DNA from 2 places in the Neobacillus sp. S1115 genome. Region 1 is predicted to be linked to the other one. Evidence: riboswitches for the same ligand, from Rfam matches in the RefSeq annotation. Region 1 holds a riboswitch; the other holds the start of a gene.
What was found. Region 1 has a riboswitch for thiamine pyrophosphate ahead of thiC (phosphomethylpyrimidine synthase ThiC). Riboswitches for the same ligand answer to the same signal wherever they lie in the genome.
Positions count from the first base shown of each region.

Region 2: it holds a riboswitch for thiamine pyrophosphate, as region 1 does, so the genes downstream of both, thiM (hydroxyethylthiazole kinase) here and thiC (phosphomethylpyrimidine synthase ThiC) in region 1, are expected to answer to the same signal.

Region 1 is NZ_AP038275.1:6,012,267-6,019,950, reverse strand. Features, by position in the region: gene spoIID (stage II sporulation protein D) at 1-185, shown strand, start outside; gene ACZ5B7_RS29205 (nuclease-related domain-containing protein) at 1,731-2,702, shown strand; gene ACZ5B7_RS29200 (VanZ family protein) at 2,730-3,197, opposite strand; gene ACZ5B7_RS29195 (peptidoglycan DD-metalloendopeptidase family protein) at 3,329-4,183, shown strand; TPP riboswitch at 4,536-4,648, shown strand; gene thiC (phosphomethylpyrimidine synthase ThiC) at 4,803-6,566, shown strand; gene ACZ5B7_RS29185 (penicillin-binding transpeptidase domain-containing protein) at 6,980-7,684, shown strand, end outside.
Region 2 is NZ_AP038275.1:2,626,695-2,634,378, reverse strand. Features, by position in the region: gene thiW (energy coupling factor transporter S component ThiW) at 1-281, opposite strand, end outside; gene thiE (thiamine phosphate synthase) at 289-930, opposite strand; gene thiD (bifunctional hydroxymethylpyrimidine kinase/phosphomethylpyrimidine kinase) at 927-1,739, opposite strand; gene thiM (hydroxyethylthiazole kinase) at 1,739-2,560, opposite strand; TPP riboswitch at 2,641-2,749, opposite strand; gene ACZ5B7_RS12755 (glutaredoxin family protein) at 2,877-3,119, opposite strand; gene ACZ5B7_RS12750 (HipA family kinase) at 3,451-4,251, opposite strand; gene ACZ5B7_RS12745 (glycosyltransferase family 4 protein) at 4,248-5,363, opposite strand; gene ACZ5B7_RS12740 (RIO2 family protein) at 5,399-6,415, opposite strand; gene ACZ5B7_RS12735 (YjiH family protein) at 6,668-7,684, opposite strand, start outside.

The DNA.
Region 1 (7,684 bases):
GTAAGGGGAATAATATTGTGATCACAACACGCGGCAATGGCCACGGCGTAGGCATGAGCCAGTACGGCGCGAACGGAATGGCCGCGGAGGGCAAGAACTACAAGGATATCGTCCAGTACTACTACAAGGGCGTCGAGGTGACCTCAGCGGAGAACATGATGGCGACGATTACGGCGAAGAAATAGGGTGTGTGTGTGGAAGCCAGGCGGGTGGGTGCGCCTGGCTTTTTTGTATGGGTGCAGGGTTGTTCAAAGGGTTTGGAAAGTAAAACAGGAAATTTGGATAGTATTTGATCAAAAAGTGTAAGTAAAATTGTCAAAGTGGAAAGTAAGTGCTCTAAATCGGTAAGTAAGCACACTAAATCGGAAAGTATATCCAAATAAATGGTAATCTCTCAAAAAAGGTAATTGAAAAGATACCTGGCCAGGCTCGCCGACTGGCTTTTTAGCTGTTTTGGGGTGGCGGTTGGAAGGCTGATGCTGCTCTAAAAAGGACTTGGAAAGTAAAACAGGAAATTTGGAAAGTATTTGATCTAAATGTGTAAGTTAAATCGTTAAAGTGGAAAGTAAGTGCGCTAAATCGGTAAGTAACCACACCAAATCGGAAAGTATATCCAAATAAATGGTAATCTCTCAAAAAAGGTAATTGAAAAGATACCTGTCCAGGCTCGCCGACTGGCTTTTTAGCTGTTTTGGGGTGGCGGTTGGAAGGCTGATGCTGCTCTAAAAAGGGTTTGGAAAGTAAAACAGGAAATTTGGAAAGTATTTGATCAAAAAGTGTAAGTTAAATCGTTAAAGTGGAAAGTAAGTGCGCTAAATCGGTAAGTAAGCACACTAAATCGGAAAGTATATCCAAATAAATGGTAACTGTTTTGAAAAAGGTAATTGAAAAGATACCTGGGCCAGGCTCGCCGCCTGGCTTTTTGGCTGTTTTGGGGTGGCGGTTGGAAGGCTGATGCTGCTCTAAAAAGGGTTTGGAAAGTAAAACAGGAAATTTGGAAAGTATTTGATCAAAAAGTGTAAGTAAAATCGTCAAAGTGGAAAGTAAGTGCGCTAAATCGGTAAGTAACCACACTAAATCGGAAAGTATATCCAAATAAATGGTAATCTCTCAAAAAGGGTAATTGAAAAGATACCTGGGCCAGGCTCGCCGCCTGGCTTTTTAGCTGTTTTGGGGTGGCGGTTGGAAGGCTGATGCTGCTCTAAAAAGGGTTTGGAAAGTAAAAGAGGAAATTTGGAAAGTATTTGATCAAAAAGTGTAAGTAAAATCGTCAAAGTGGAAAGTAAGTGCGCTAAACCGGTAAGTAACCACACTAAATCGGAAAGTATATCCAAATAAATGGTAATTGTTTTAAAAAGGTAATTGAAAAGTTACCTTGGTCAGGCTCGTCGCCTGGCTTTTTAGCTGTTTTGGGGTGGCGGTTGGAAGGCTGATGCTGCTCTAAAAAGGGTTTGGAAAGTAAAACAGGAAATTTGGAAAGTATTGATCAAAAAGTGTAAGTAAAATCGTTAAAGTGGAAAGTAAGTGCTCTAAATTGGTAAGTAACCACACCAAATCGGAAAGTATATCCAAATAAATGGCAATCTCTCAAAAAAGGTTATTGAAAAGTTACCTCGGGTCAGATCTAATTGGATAAAATGCCATAAAAAGTTCAAATTTCGTGTCGATTTTTGCAGGAAATTGGCAAGTAAAAAAGGAAATGTAAGTGCAAATTGAAAGGAGTGGTCCGATTGTTTGCAAAACCTTGTGAAATGTCATTAAGAATCAAGAAATTACAGGCACTTTTTGATGGAAGGATGGATCCCAATCACCCCGATTGGCCGGATTTGGTTCACGAATATAAAAATAGGATGGCAGGGTATCATGGCGAGAAATCCGTGGACTTTTACTTGAGCATGCTTCCCGAGGCCGACTATCAAATTTACCACGATATCCGCCTGCTTTATGGAAAGTATTACTTTCAAATTGACATCCTGCTACTGTGTACGATGTTTGGCCTAGCGTTGGAAGTGAAGAATAGGAGCGGGGAGATCCATTTTAAAAGAGAATTAAACCAGGCCTTTTTGCGAAAGAATGGTCAGGAGGAACGCATAAAGAATCCGGTGCTGCAGGCCAAGCTCCAGGCGCGAAAGCTAAACGGGTGGCTGCAAGAGCACCATTTTCCAAACGTTCCAATCCATTATCTTTTTGTAAACAGTAATGAAAAAACATTGATTACAGCGGAGCACGGGAATGAAGAGATTCTTCGGAATGTATGTAATAGTGAATTTTTAATAGAAAAAATAGAACAAATTAAAGAATTTCAAAAGATAGATAAGCTAGGCTCCAAGGATTTAAAAAAGGTAAATAAATTACTTCTATCGAAGCACACTCCCGATAATCCCGATATATTAAAGCAATTCCACCTGTCTCCTAAAGAAATCCCCACTGGTGTGAAGTGCCCCGATTGCCGCTTTTTGCCGATGACTTATCATTCCGGAACCTGGTGGTGCCCAAAGTGTAACGCCAAATCGAAAACTGCCCATATTCCAGCCATCAACGATTATTTCCTTTTAATAAAACCGACTATCACAAATTCTGAGCTAAGAGAGTTTCTCCATATAGATTCGATAAGAGTGGCCAGCCATTTTCTAACGACCGCAGATTTCCCCCATAGTGGTACATTTAAAGACCGTGTTTACCATCATCCCGTATTGCAATAAAAAAACCACCGCCAACCAGCAGTGGTTTTAAGAAACAGACCGAACGCGGCCGAGCAGCTTCGCCAGCCCCGCAAATTTACCCTTATACAGCGCACCACGAATAAAATAGTAGCAGACGCTGATGCCGAGGAAGTCCTTAAATAGGTCAAATAGCGACGCGGAGCGGTATGGATAGAACGATTGGTGGATTTCGTCACTGATGCCGTAGAAGGCCGCAAACAGGGCACAAGCCAAGTTCCAGCCTGGCGTAAAACTGAAACCGGCGACAGCATTGCTGCGCAGGTCAGCGTTACCGCGTCTAAACGTCAAACATGCGAGGACTAGTAATACATATAAAATCGCAAACTCTATTAAATGCAATGATTCTTTAATAGTGTGGTCAATCGTCGAATCGGGCAGGCGCACGAAGTGGTCCGACGGCAGGCTCGATTGAATGAAGATGGCTGCCATGTAAAGCACGGGCAGGACCCGCAGCACCCATTTTAACACGTTCATGAAACAATTCCCCCTAAAAATTTTTCAAAAAGATGCATAAAAACGCAGGCAATTACAAAAAATAAAATTTTTTTCAGACTAGTGTATATAATTCTAGTTATCTGTTCAGAATGATTGCTGAGGTGATGAAAATGAGAGAGGAAGAAAACAAACGATCTTCTCAAAGTTCCAGCGTAAAACGCTTTTTCAAGAAGCGTTGGGTATTTCCAGCCATCTATATCGCAAGTGCAGCAATCATTTTAACAGGTGTTCTTTGGTACCAGTCCAGCGCAGGAGACTCAGACAAATACGATTACAAGTCTACTGATATTACTGGCAAAAAGACCAACCCGCCTGCAGTTGAAGTTAACTCGGCTTTAGAAAACGTCAAAATGCCGGTGAAGGATGCAGCAACAGCTGTCATCAAGACAAAGTTCTATGATTTCAGTGCGAAAGCTGAAGACCAGGAAGCCGCATTAGTATTCTACGAGAACACATACAACCCGAATACTGGTGTCGACATCACCATGAAGGACGGCGAAACGTTTGATGTATTAGCATCACTCAGCGGAACTGTCACTCGTGTTGAAGAAGACGCGGTGCTTGGAAATGTCATCGAAATTGAACACGACAAAGGTATTGTAACACAATATCAGTCCGTGAAAGACATTAAAGTTGAAGTTGGCGACAAGGTGAAACAGGGAGATGTTCTTGCCAAGGCTGGGCAAAGCATGTTCAATGAAAAAGCTGGAACACACGTCCATTTTGAAATTCGTAAAGATGGCGTCGCGGTTAACCCTAGTAAGTATATCGACAAACCGGTAAGTTCTTTACAAGAAGCGACTCCTTCAAACAGCAAGGAATCCATGCAAACTCCTAGCGAAAAAAAGCAGCAGGAGTTGGAGGATCCAGCTGGCTCCGACGACCAGTCTTCCGATAAGGAAACAGACGACGGCAGCACTAAAGAAGACGAGTCCACTAACTCAAAAGAAAAGACAAATTCATAATATTGAAAGTATAAGGGGAAGGGGAGTACTTCCTCTTTTTTTTGCGTTTTTTTCAAAAAAAAGAATCTGGTTCGCCTGCCAGATTCCGCAAAAAAATAGGACCCGGCCGATTGCCGGATCCAACACGATATATTAAAAGGGGGGGTTATGAAAAAGTGTGACTGAGATTGTCCTTTTCACACTTTTATCTTACCCTCCAGATATGAACAAACTATGAACAAAAGGTGAAAGTTTGAAAAACAGTTATGAGAATTATCTGTTCCGATAACCACAAAGTTTACCAAAAAGCTTTCCATTTCCAAAAATTTCTGATATATTTTGACTGTAAGATTATAACTTAATATTGTTTGAAATGCTCTACTGGGGGGGTCCGATGGCTCGGACTGAGAGAAGAATGCATAAATTCTTTGACCCTTTGAACCTGATCTGGATTATACCAGCGTAGGGAAGTAGTATCAAAGGTGTCCGTGGTTTAATTTGGGTACCGCTACTTTTGGATGAAAAAATCAGGTTCTGTGCAAACAGAACCTTTTTGTATTGTCCTCCATTACTTTCCAGTAATGAACTGCGCTGTAACTCCCAGGGTGCAAAATCAAACCATTTTGAAGGAGGAAGTTACATGCAGAAGCAAGTGGAAGGGAACATCGAGTTAAAATCACAATTCACTGGAAGTAAAAAGGTATATGTCGAAGGGGCAAGACCCGATCTTAAGGTTCCGATGAGAGAAATTCAACTTACTCGAACCGTTGCTGCTTTTGGAGAAGAAGAAAATGAGCCTGTTCGGGTCTATGATACGAGCGGCCCCTACACTGATTCGAATTATCAGGTCGATATTCAAAGCGGACTTCCAGCATTGCGCAAGGATTGGATTCTCGAGCGGAATGATGTGGAGGCATATGTTGGAAGAGAAATAAAGGCCAAGGATAACGGATTCCATGAAGGGGACGAACGTGCAAACCTTGAATGGTATCCCAATGTAAATAAAACACCCCTTAAAGCTAAAACAGGAAAAAATGTCACCCAGATGCATTATGCCAAAAAAGGCATGATTACCCCTGAAATGGAGTACATAGCCATTCGTGAACATAGGGACCCGGAATTTGTCCGTGCAGAAGTTGCCAGCGGGAGAGCGATTATCCCAGCCAATATCAATCACCCGGAAAGCGAACCGATGATTATTGGACGAAACTTTCATGTGAAAATTAATGCAAATATCGGGAATTCGGCCGTTACCTCCTCTATAGAGCAAGAGGTTGAAAAAATGACGTGGGCAACTCGCTGGGGCGCCGATACCATCATGGATTTATCGACCGGAAAAAATATCCACACAACGAGAGAATGGATCATTCGCAATTCTCCCGTACCAGTCGGAACGGTCCCAATCTATCAGGCACTTGAGAAGGTAAATGGGATTGCCGAGAATTTAACATGGGAAATATACCGCGATACGTTAATTGAACAGGCGGAACAAGGGGTCGACTATTTTACAATCCATGCCGGCGTTTTGCTGCGATATATTCCTTTAACGGCAAAACGGACAACAGGCATTGTATCCCGCGGCGGCTCGATTTTGGCGCAATGGTGCTTGGCTCATCATAAGGAAAATTTCCTCTATACTCATTTTGAAGAAATATGTGAAATCCTGAAACAATATGATATCTCTGTTTCTCTTGGAGACGGGCTCCGTCCAGGCAGTATTGCTGATGCAAATGATGAAGCACAATTCGCAGAGCTTGAAACGCTGGGGGAATTAACGGAGATTGCCTGGAAACATGATGTGCAGGTGATGATTGAAGGGCCAGGTCATGTACCGATGCATATGATCAAAGAGAACGTCGATAAGCAAATGGAAATTTGTAAAGAAGCGCCATTTTATACGTTAGGACCTTTAACCACCGATATCGCACCAGGATATGATCATATTACTTCAGCTATCGGAGCGGCGATGATCGGCTGGTTTGGAACAGCGATGCTCTGTTATGTGACACCCAAAGAGCATCTAGGCTTACCGAACAAAGATGATGTCCGGGAAGGAGTCATTGCTTATAAAATTGCCGCTCATGCCGCTGATTTGGCCAAAGGGCACCCCGGTGCACAAAAAAGAGACAATGCTTTATCAAAAGCCCGTTTCGAATTTAGATGGGAAGACCAGTTTAATCTTTCTTTGGATCCGGAGCGTGCAAGGGAATACCATGACGAAACATTGCCTTCGGAGGGGGCGAAAACAGCCCATTTTTGCTCCATGTGCGGGCCAAAGTTCTGTTCGATGAGAATATCACATGACATTCGGGAAAAGGCAGCGAGTAAAGAAGTGGACATCGAAGAAGGCATGAGGAAAAAAGCGGAGGAATTTATTCATGATGGATCAAGAATTTATCGATGAGACGAATTCCATTAAGGTAATGAAAAGATATCGACATCCTAAAACAAAAAATTCATATTTTGGAAAAGGAAATTGAAAACATCCAGCAACATTGCCGGCATCTATTTTCCGAAACATACGGTATGAGGAAATGCCGAAAGTGCGGTTTCGCAGAAAGCACCTATTATTAATTTCATTCACCTAGTCACAAGGCAATCCCGGTTTAATAGCCGGGGTTTTTTAATGCAGCTATTTTCCTTAGGAGTTTTGTCCTGAAATTGGCGGTGGGGAGTTTTTGTTGCGGTAGATTGGAGGGCTTGGGCATATGTTAAAGAGTCAGCTGATTATACCTGGTATACAGGATGACCTACGTTGCTTTAATGAGAAATCTGTCTATGGTTGTGTTAAAATGGAAAATAAAGGAGGGGTTTGTCTTGAAAAAAGTTGCCGGGCTGTTGCTTGCGGTGATGCTGGGGGTTTTGCTTGCCAGCTGCAGCAAGGAGCCGACGCCACAGGATCGATTCTCGGAATACATAGCGTTATGGAATAAGCAAAAGTTTGCTGACATGTATAATTACCTTTCGAATGATGCCAAAAAGAAAATCTCCAAAGATGACTTTACGAACCGCTATAAGAAAATCTACGACGATTTACAGATTACTGACCTCAAGATTGACTTCAAAAAGCCAAAAGAAGATAAACAGGCTGACGGAGAGAAAGCCAAGTATTCTTTTAGCGCCAAAATGAATAGTGTCGCGGGGCCGATTAATTTTACCGAAGAAGCCCTGTTGAAAAAGGAAAAAAAGGACGATAAGGAAAACTGGTTTGTGGACTGGAATCCGGGGTTCATTTTTCCAAAAATGCAGGAGGGAGACAAGCTGAGCTTGAGCACGGTGCCGGCGAAACGGGGCGAAATTGTTGACCGGAACGGCACGGGGATGGCGGTGAACGGCCAGGTGTACGAAGTCGGAGTGACGGCCGGGGACATTGCGGCGCCGGTGATGGAGCAGCTTGCTTCTTTGTTGAAGATGACGCCAGATCAGGTCGACAAGGCGTTGAAGGCGAGCTGGGTACAGCCTGGGATGTTTGTGCCTTTGAAGAAGGTGTCGATGGACGATTCTGAGCGGATTGCCCAGCTG
Region 2 (7,684 bases), 2.9 Mb from region 1:
TTTCTAGTTTTCCAAAATAATAGTCCGGCTAGCAATGCCCCGACCATGCTTCCAGGAAACGCAAAAAGCGAACCTGTGCCCATCATATTCCGAAGCAGGGAAACACAAAAGGCCTGGGCCACGGCATAATAGGGGCCCAACAGAACCGCGGAAAGAACGTTTAAAAAATGCTGCATTGGAAAAACCTTTGTAAAACCAATCGGAATCACGACCAAATTACTTGAAAGAGTCCCCATCGCAATCATCATGGCAGTTAACGTAAGCTTATACGTTTTTTTCATGATCTCTTCACTCCCCTACACTTTTTCGCAAAGCCTTTGCAGCTAAGTGCGGTGAATCGGCAAGGCTGATGGCGGTAATAACTGAAACGCCATCCGCTCCGGCTTCCACGACAGTTGCCGCATTTTCACTTGTAATCCCGCCAATTCCAATAATCGGTACAGCAATTCCTTGACTTCGCAGTTCCTCGATCAGTGCAGTCCCTCTTGATGGCTTTGCATCGGCCTTCGTTTTTGTTGGATAAACCGGTCCAATTCCGAAATAATCGGCACCAGCGCTAAGTGCTGCTTCGGCCTCCTCCGGCGTATGAACGGATACACCAAGAATTTTATTATCGCCAATTTGATTTCTGACTGTTACAGCCGGTTCATCCTCCTGACCAATATGAACCCCATCTGCGTCAAGCGCGATTGCCAGTTCAAGATCATCATTAACGATAAACGGAATTCTGTGTTCTTTGCATAGGCTTTGCAGTTTTTTCGCAAGAGCATATTTTTCTTCCCCGATTAAAGCCCCTTCGCCTTTTTCCCGAAATTGAAAAAAGGTAATTCCTCCGGCGATGGCTTCTTTCAATACCTCAACCGGGTCCTTCCTGCAATTGGCTGTTCCCATAATAAAATATACTTTCAAGGCTTCCCGTAAGTTTATCATGATTGGACCATCTCCATGATTCTTTTCCGGTAAGCCCCATGGTTTGTCGGCCCATGTCCCTGTCCAATCGCAATCCCATCTTCAATTGCAGCCTGAATAAAATCCTTCGCCTTGATGACCGCTTGATATACATCTGCTCCCTTAGCCAGTTCAGCAGTAATCGCTGCTGAAAAAGTGCAGCCAGTGCCGTGTGTGTTCTTAGTCGGAATTCGCTTACTCGTAAAAGTATAGAATTCTTTTCCTTCGAAGAGGAGATCTGTTGATTCTGAAGGGTTTTCATCATGGCCGCCTTTCAGCACAACGTTTTGCACCCCTAAGGCATGTAATTTTTTTGCTGCCTCCTGCTTATCTTCTGCTGTACGTATAGACATCCCGGTTAGGACCTCAGCCTCTGGAATATTCGGGGTAACCACTTTGGCAAGCGGCATTAAAAATTTCTTCATCGCAGAAATTGCTTCAATTTGCAGCAAGGAAGCCCCGCCTTTTGCGATCATTACAGGATCGACAACAACATTATCCCAATGATATTTTGTAAGATTAACAGATACAGCTTCAATAATTTCAGCATTAAATAACATACCCGTTTTCACCGCATCAGTCCCCATGTCCTCACCGATGGCTTTCATCTGTTCGATAACCGCCTCTGCTGTCATTGGATAAACTCCATGGACACCTAATGTATTTTGCGCTGTAACAGCGGTTAATGCGGACATGCCAAAAACCTCTAACTCCTGAAACGTTTTTAGGTCCGCCTGAATTCCGGCTCCACCGCCAGAATCGGAACCTGCAATCGTTAACGCCTTTTTCATTATTGCCCTCCTCCTGTTAATTTTTTTATGGAAGAATAAAGATTGATGTCATCTGCAGCAACCTTCGAAAGCTGGTTCAAAAATTCGATTTGAAAGCTTCCTGGGCCTGATTCCACCGTTAGTTCCGCCGCCTTTTCTGCGGCTATTCCGTATATCGAGACTGCAGCAACAGATGCCTGCAGTAAATCCTTCTCCACCCCGGTAAATGCACCAATAACGGAGGTTAATAGACAACCAGTACCTGTCACTTTTGTTAACAATGGATGTCCATTAGCCACAACATAAGTGGTACTCCCATTCGTAACGACATCTTCCTTCCCTGTAATGACGACGATACAGTTTAATTTTTCGGCAGCAGTCATGGCGAGATCGGTAATATTACCATTTGTGCTTCCCGCATCGACACCTTTGATTTCCCATTTCTCTCCAACGACATTGGCAATTTCAGCGGCGTTCCCTCGAATTATGGATACTCTTAGTTCCCTCATGATCCTTTGCGCTGTTTCCGTCCGATAAGGGGTTGCCCCTGCACCCACCGGGTCAAAAATAACCGGAATACCTTGTTCATTGGCCGCCTTCCCTGCCAAAATCATCGAATCTACCGTTTGTGAATTTAAAGTGCCAATATTTAAAACTAGTGAACTGGCGATCCGTGCCATATCTGCGGCTTCCTCAGCAGCATTGGCCATTACCGGTGATGCCCCTAAAGCCAAAAGTCCATTCGCTGTAAAATTGGTTACCACTAAATTCGTAATATTATGTACAAGCGGTTTTACTTCTCTTACTTTTTGCAACGTTTCAAACAAGTTGTTTTTAAGCAAATCCTTCTCCTCCTTTTAAAAAATAAAAAAAACCAGACCCTCATAAAGGACCTGGTTAAGTTAAGTAAGAAACCGTAAAAATTAAACATGGTCTACTTTCCTACGCTGGTATTATCCAGTTCAGGTCCGAAGGGTTAAAAACTAGCCGTTTTCTCTCAGCCCGCTAACAGGGCACCCCTAGTAGTTACATCAAATATGAAATTATCATCAGAATAAACCTAAGAATCTTTTTTGTAAAGAAAAATATCTTAAAAATACTTTTGTTTAACCCGCTTCTAAAAACTCCGAAATACTCGATTTCCGAAATTTGTACTTATTAGCTCTCTTTCGCAAGCTCCATCAATTCTTTAAGATCATTTGTAAAACCCTTTACCGCACGGTTATTCACTACCGTAACAGGAACACCGAGAAAACCGTATTTTTCCACTTCCTTTTGATACTCAGGATTTTCTGCCACATTTCTTGTCTCAAAAGGAATTCCTTCTTCAGTCAGGACTTTCTTAACCATTGTGCATTCGATACAGTCGTTGGTGGTATAAACAATTACTTGTTTGCTCAAGATAAAATTCTCCCCTGTCCGATTATGTCTAACATACACAATATTCATTTTACCTACAAAAAGCAATTTAAATGATTATATGCCAAATGATTTATATAAAGGCAAACAGTGGGAATACAGCTTCATGTCGGGTCATGTCGTTTTGTACATCACTCTAGCGACCTCACAACTCGAGAAATGTCACTTCATGCGCTTTCCCAAGGAATAAACACAATAATTTCCCATCACAAAACAGCCTATTCAACCAAAAACCACGAAAAAACAAAAAAATAACCGTCAAAAAATGACGGTTTAAACGATTGATCACCCATTATTTTACAATTCATTCGCCTCAGGTGGACAATTTGCCAAAATGTCTTTTTGTGGTGTCTGACACCCATTTTCTTTTCATAAACCTTTCGAGCAATTTAGGAAGAATTTTTTTTCGCCTTGTTACGAGTGTTGTTACTATTGCTTTTTTTTCGTCTTTTGTGACGCCCCATTCTTCCGGGATAAGCTCAACAATTTCTTCTATTAATAAAATGGGGATTGTTTGAATAATTTCCAGGTGCTCATAAAATATTTTTTCATCCTCGATATAGGCCGACATCAATTCATGTGTGGCACTTTTTAATAAATCGGCAGGGAGATTATCTACATCCTCCTGGGTCCAATTATAGGAACCAAAAACCTCTGCCTGGTCTATCATCCATAGCTTATACGCTCCTGAACCTGAGGCAACTTCTTGAAAAAGAACATTCATACGAGTCCGATCACGATTAAACAGCCAATAATCAAATGCAATAATACCCGCTAATGACTGGTGGTTAACAATAGAAGAAATTTTTGAAACCTTGTGGCCATCCAGACAATCGGGAATAAACAAAGATGCAAATTGGTATTGGGTGTGTCCCAACTCGGCAAGTTCAGGCACCTGTAACGAGAATTCCTCCGGAATTTCTACGATTCTGCCAAATGGAATTGGCAATCCTAGATATCGCCCAAGGCAGTAGGCGACCCATTCATTGGGCAAAGATCTTTCAAAGCCTTGCTGAAAAAATTTCACCACATACTCCCTGCCATCATCAAACATGATTAAATGAGCGTTCGATTTTCCTTGTAATTTTTTCTGATATGACACAGGTTTAATCAAGTCGCCTCCACCTCCCCATCTCCATTCCTCTCCAATTGAATGAATGATTTTAATAAGTGAACGTATTGATCCGCGACCACGTGGATGGCAAAATTCTCTTCCACCCGACGAACTGCAGCTTCCGACATTTTTCGATGCATGTCGGGATTATCTACAATCTCATAGATTTGCTTGGCTGCATCGTCGACGTTTTGGCCCCGATAAAGCAAGCCTGTCTCACCATTTACCACCAGTTCGTTAATTGGCATGATGTTCGAAGCCACAACAGGAACCCCGCACACCATCGATTCAATAAAAGTATTCCCGAACGATTCCGACTTCGTGGTCGCTAGGGTGCAGCCACCCGATTCGCGAATTTTGGCATAGACATGCGGCATCTGCTGGTACGGAATAACGGGAAACCATTTCACAATGTCAGTTAGTTCCCCGTCATTCCAAGCGGCAGCAAATTCTTCCCGCTGGACGCTTTGTGCACCGCCAATGAGCCAGAATTCTATATCATCACGTTCACGTTTTATTTTCTCGGCGACCTCCAATAGCATCGGCCAATTCTTCCGCCTATCAGTCCGGCCTATCCAACCGACAATTTTTTTACCATGCTGGTTAAGAGGCAGGCTTGCAAAATCGATTTCCTCCACAGGCAATGCCCGAAAAAAAGACGTATCGACTCCGTTGTATATAACGTGAATAGGGATATCCTCTGTAAGAATGGAAACAAGCCTTTTCTGATAATGGGAAGGAACAATGATTAGTTTGGGCTCGATTCCTTTGAAGGTTTTCAAGTGCGGCATCAATTTGATAAGCTCGGGGGTTCTGGCCTCTATTAATATAGGACCTTCGTATTTCGCTTTTCGAATCCACTTGTAGGCAGCACCGGTGTCGACTACGATGATGGCATCATATCCATTTTCTTTGATAATGTTAATAATCTCCTTGTCGTCCTTCGTTAAATAAACTTTAGCCACATCCTGCATAATATGAAGGCCGCCGTGGTCCGTTGTATAGAGAAATTCGGTTTCAATTCCATGTTTTTTAAAATAAATGGCTCGATTTCGCCAACCGGCATTTACTCCTCCTACAGTGAGCAAGCGCCAGATGACCAATATCTTCATGTTCGCTTCACCTCTCTTTTTAATAGGTTTGTAGTTTACCTTTTGTGTCTTTTTTTATCTTTTTCATGCTTGTTACGCTTACGATCTTTATCATGATGACCTTTACTGTGGTGACGATCTTTTTTTCGGTCATCATAACTGTATCCTTCATATCGGCGGGAGCGTTTATCCTTATTTTTCTTGCTGCCCTCTTTCACTGGGTAATTCTTCTCAAAACTTTGTTCACGTTTATCCCAGTACTCATCAATCTTTTCCATAACTACTTCTGGGTCAGTACCCCGGGCCAGCATGGTTTTAATCCATTCTTCCTTAAAAACCTTGTACATTAACCCTTCAAGCTGTAATACGTATTTTTTTTCGTTGTCTACTATTAAATTCTTTTCACTTAATTTTTTTAAAGTTTTTTTGTTGGATTTCTGCTTGAGTATAATTTCATAAATATGACGTGAAAGTTCTTCCATTCGGATGAAGTTCTGCCATTCCTCATATAAGTCAGGCGATAATGCTTGTACATGGGATAAAAATACTTCTTTATACTCTTTCCCTAAGGAATTAATTAATTTTCTAGGATAAGGGTAAACACGGTCGCGCCATACGGTCCTCGCGACATCAATCACCTTTAAGCTCCCGTCCTCCTGTAAATAGATTTGCCGTTTATGATGGTCTATCCGTTCATAACCTATCTTTTTAAAAGTAATGAGCATGTCTATTAGTTTTGCAGAGAGTTCCTCCGTTAATGGCTGTGATTGCAAATATTCCCGCAAATCAACCCCTTTGATAATCTCCATTGCGATGTAAAGGTTTCCTTTTGCATATACTCGCGGTAAAAGGGTGGTCTGTTGGCCAAGCGATAAAGCATAATACTCCCGTTCACAATCCTCTTCATTTCCAAACACCTTAACGCAAATGTCATTAGTATAGTGAAAAACTGCTCCCTGCCTGCCCTTACCAATCATCGTCAACAGGGTATTATTCACAACCTCCACATCTGCATTCGGTACATTTTGGACGCTAATGCCGCTCAATATATTTTCGAGATGCTTAATATTCATTTATTTCCTCCCTCCTGTATTTTTTAAAATATGCCATTAGGCATGAAGCATAATTCATTAATATTACCTCCACATAACGATAACCATCCAAAATTTTAACAACATCTGCCTCTTCTAATAGTTAATTCATATTAGCTGTAAATGGTTAAGGCTTGTATCCTATAAATGTGAAAGTAATTTTTGTAAATAGTATTTTTTCATAAAAAAAACCTTGATAACTCAAGGTTTTTTTGGAAAACGAAATTCCTTGGCTTATAGAATTAAAAATGCAATTGGTGCTGTAATTAGGATCGTCAGGACTACTCGTTCGAACCAGATGACCACAAGTTTGCCGACTGTAAGTGGTATTTCAGTTGAAAGGATACATGGTACCACTGCTGAGAAGAAAATGATGGAAGAAACGGACACAACAGCAATGACAAACTTTGTAACAAGTGCAGCCTTTGTTACTAAAAGTGCCGGTAAGAACATTTCGGCAATACTTAAAGCACTGGCTTTTGAAGCAAGCATGGCATCCGGTAGCTGCACGAGCTTTGCGAAAGGATAGAAAATATAGCCAAGCCAATCAAAAACTGGGGTAAATTCCGCTAAAACAAGACCCAGCAAGCCAACTGACATGATCGAAGGAAGAATCCCCATTGTCATGACAAAGCCGTCTTTTAGGTTGTCCCAAATGTTTTTACCAAGACTAGGAGACTCGTTTGCAGTTACCATCGCTTCTTTCCATGCAGTCTTCACTCTGTCTTTCTTAATGATAACCTCTACGTCACCCTCCATATCTTGATAATAGGAATCACTCATTTTGGATAATGGCCAAATACGGACTGTGATAGCGGTTACGATGAATGTTACGATAAATGTTACCCAGAAATAGGCATTCCAAATGTTCATTATATCCAGCGTTTTGGCAACAACGATCATAAAGGTGGCTGAAACAGTAGAAAATCCCGTTGCAATAATTGCTGCTTCTTTAATAGTATATTTTCCTTCTTTAAAAACACGGTTGGTAATTAATAATCCAATTGAGTAGCTTCCTACAAAGGATGCCACTGCATCAATAGCAGAACGTCCAGGTGTCTTCCAAATCGGTTTCATCACCGGCTGCATAAAGATTCCGACAAATTCAAGCAATCCATAGCCGACCAATAAAGCCAGAAATACGGAGCCGATTGGTACCAGCAAGCCAACTGAAATGACTAACTTGTTAAATAAAAACGGTGCCATATTTGGGTCAAAAAACCACTTAGGGCCAACATTAAATACAAGCAT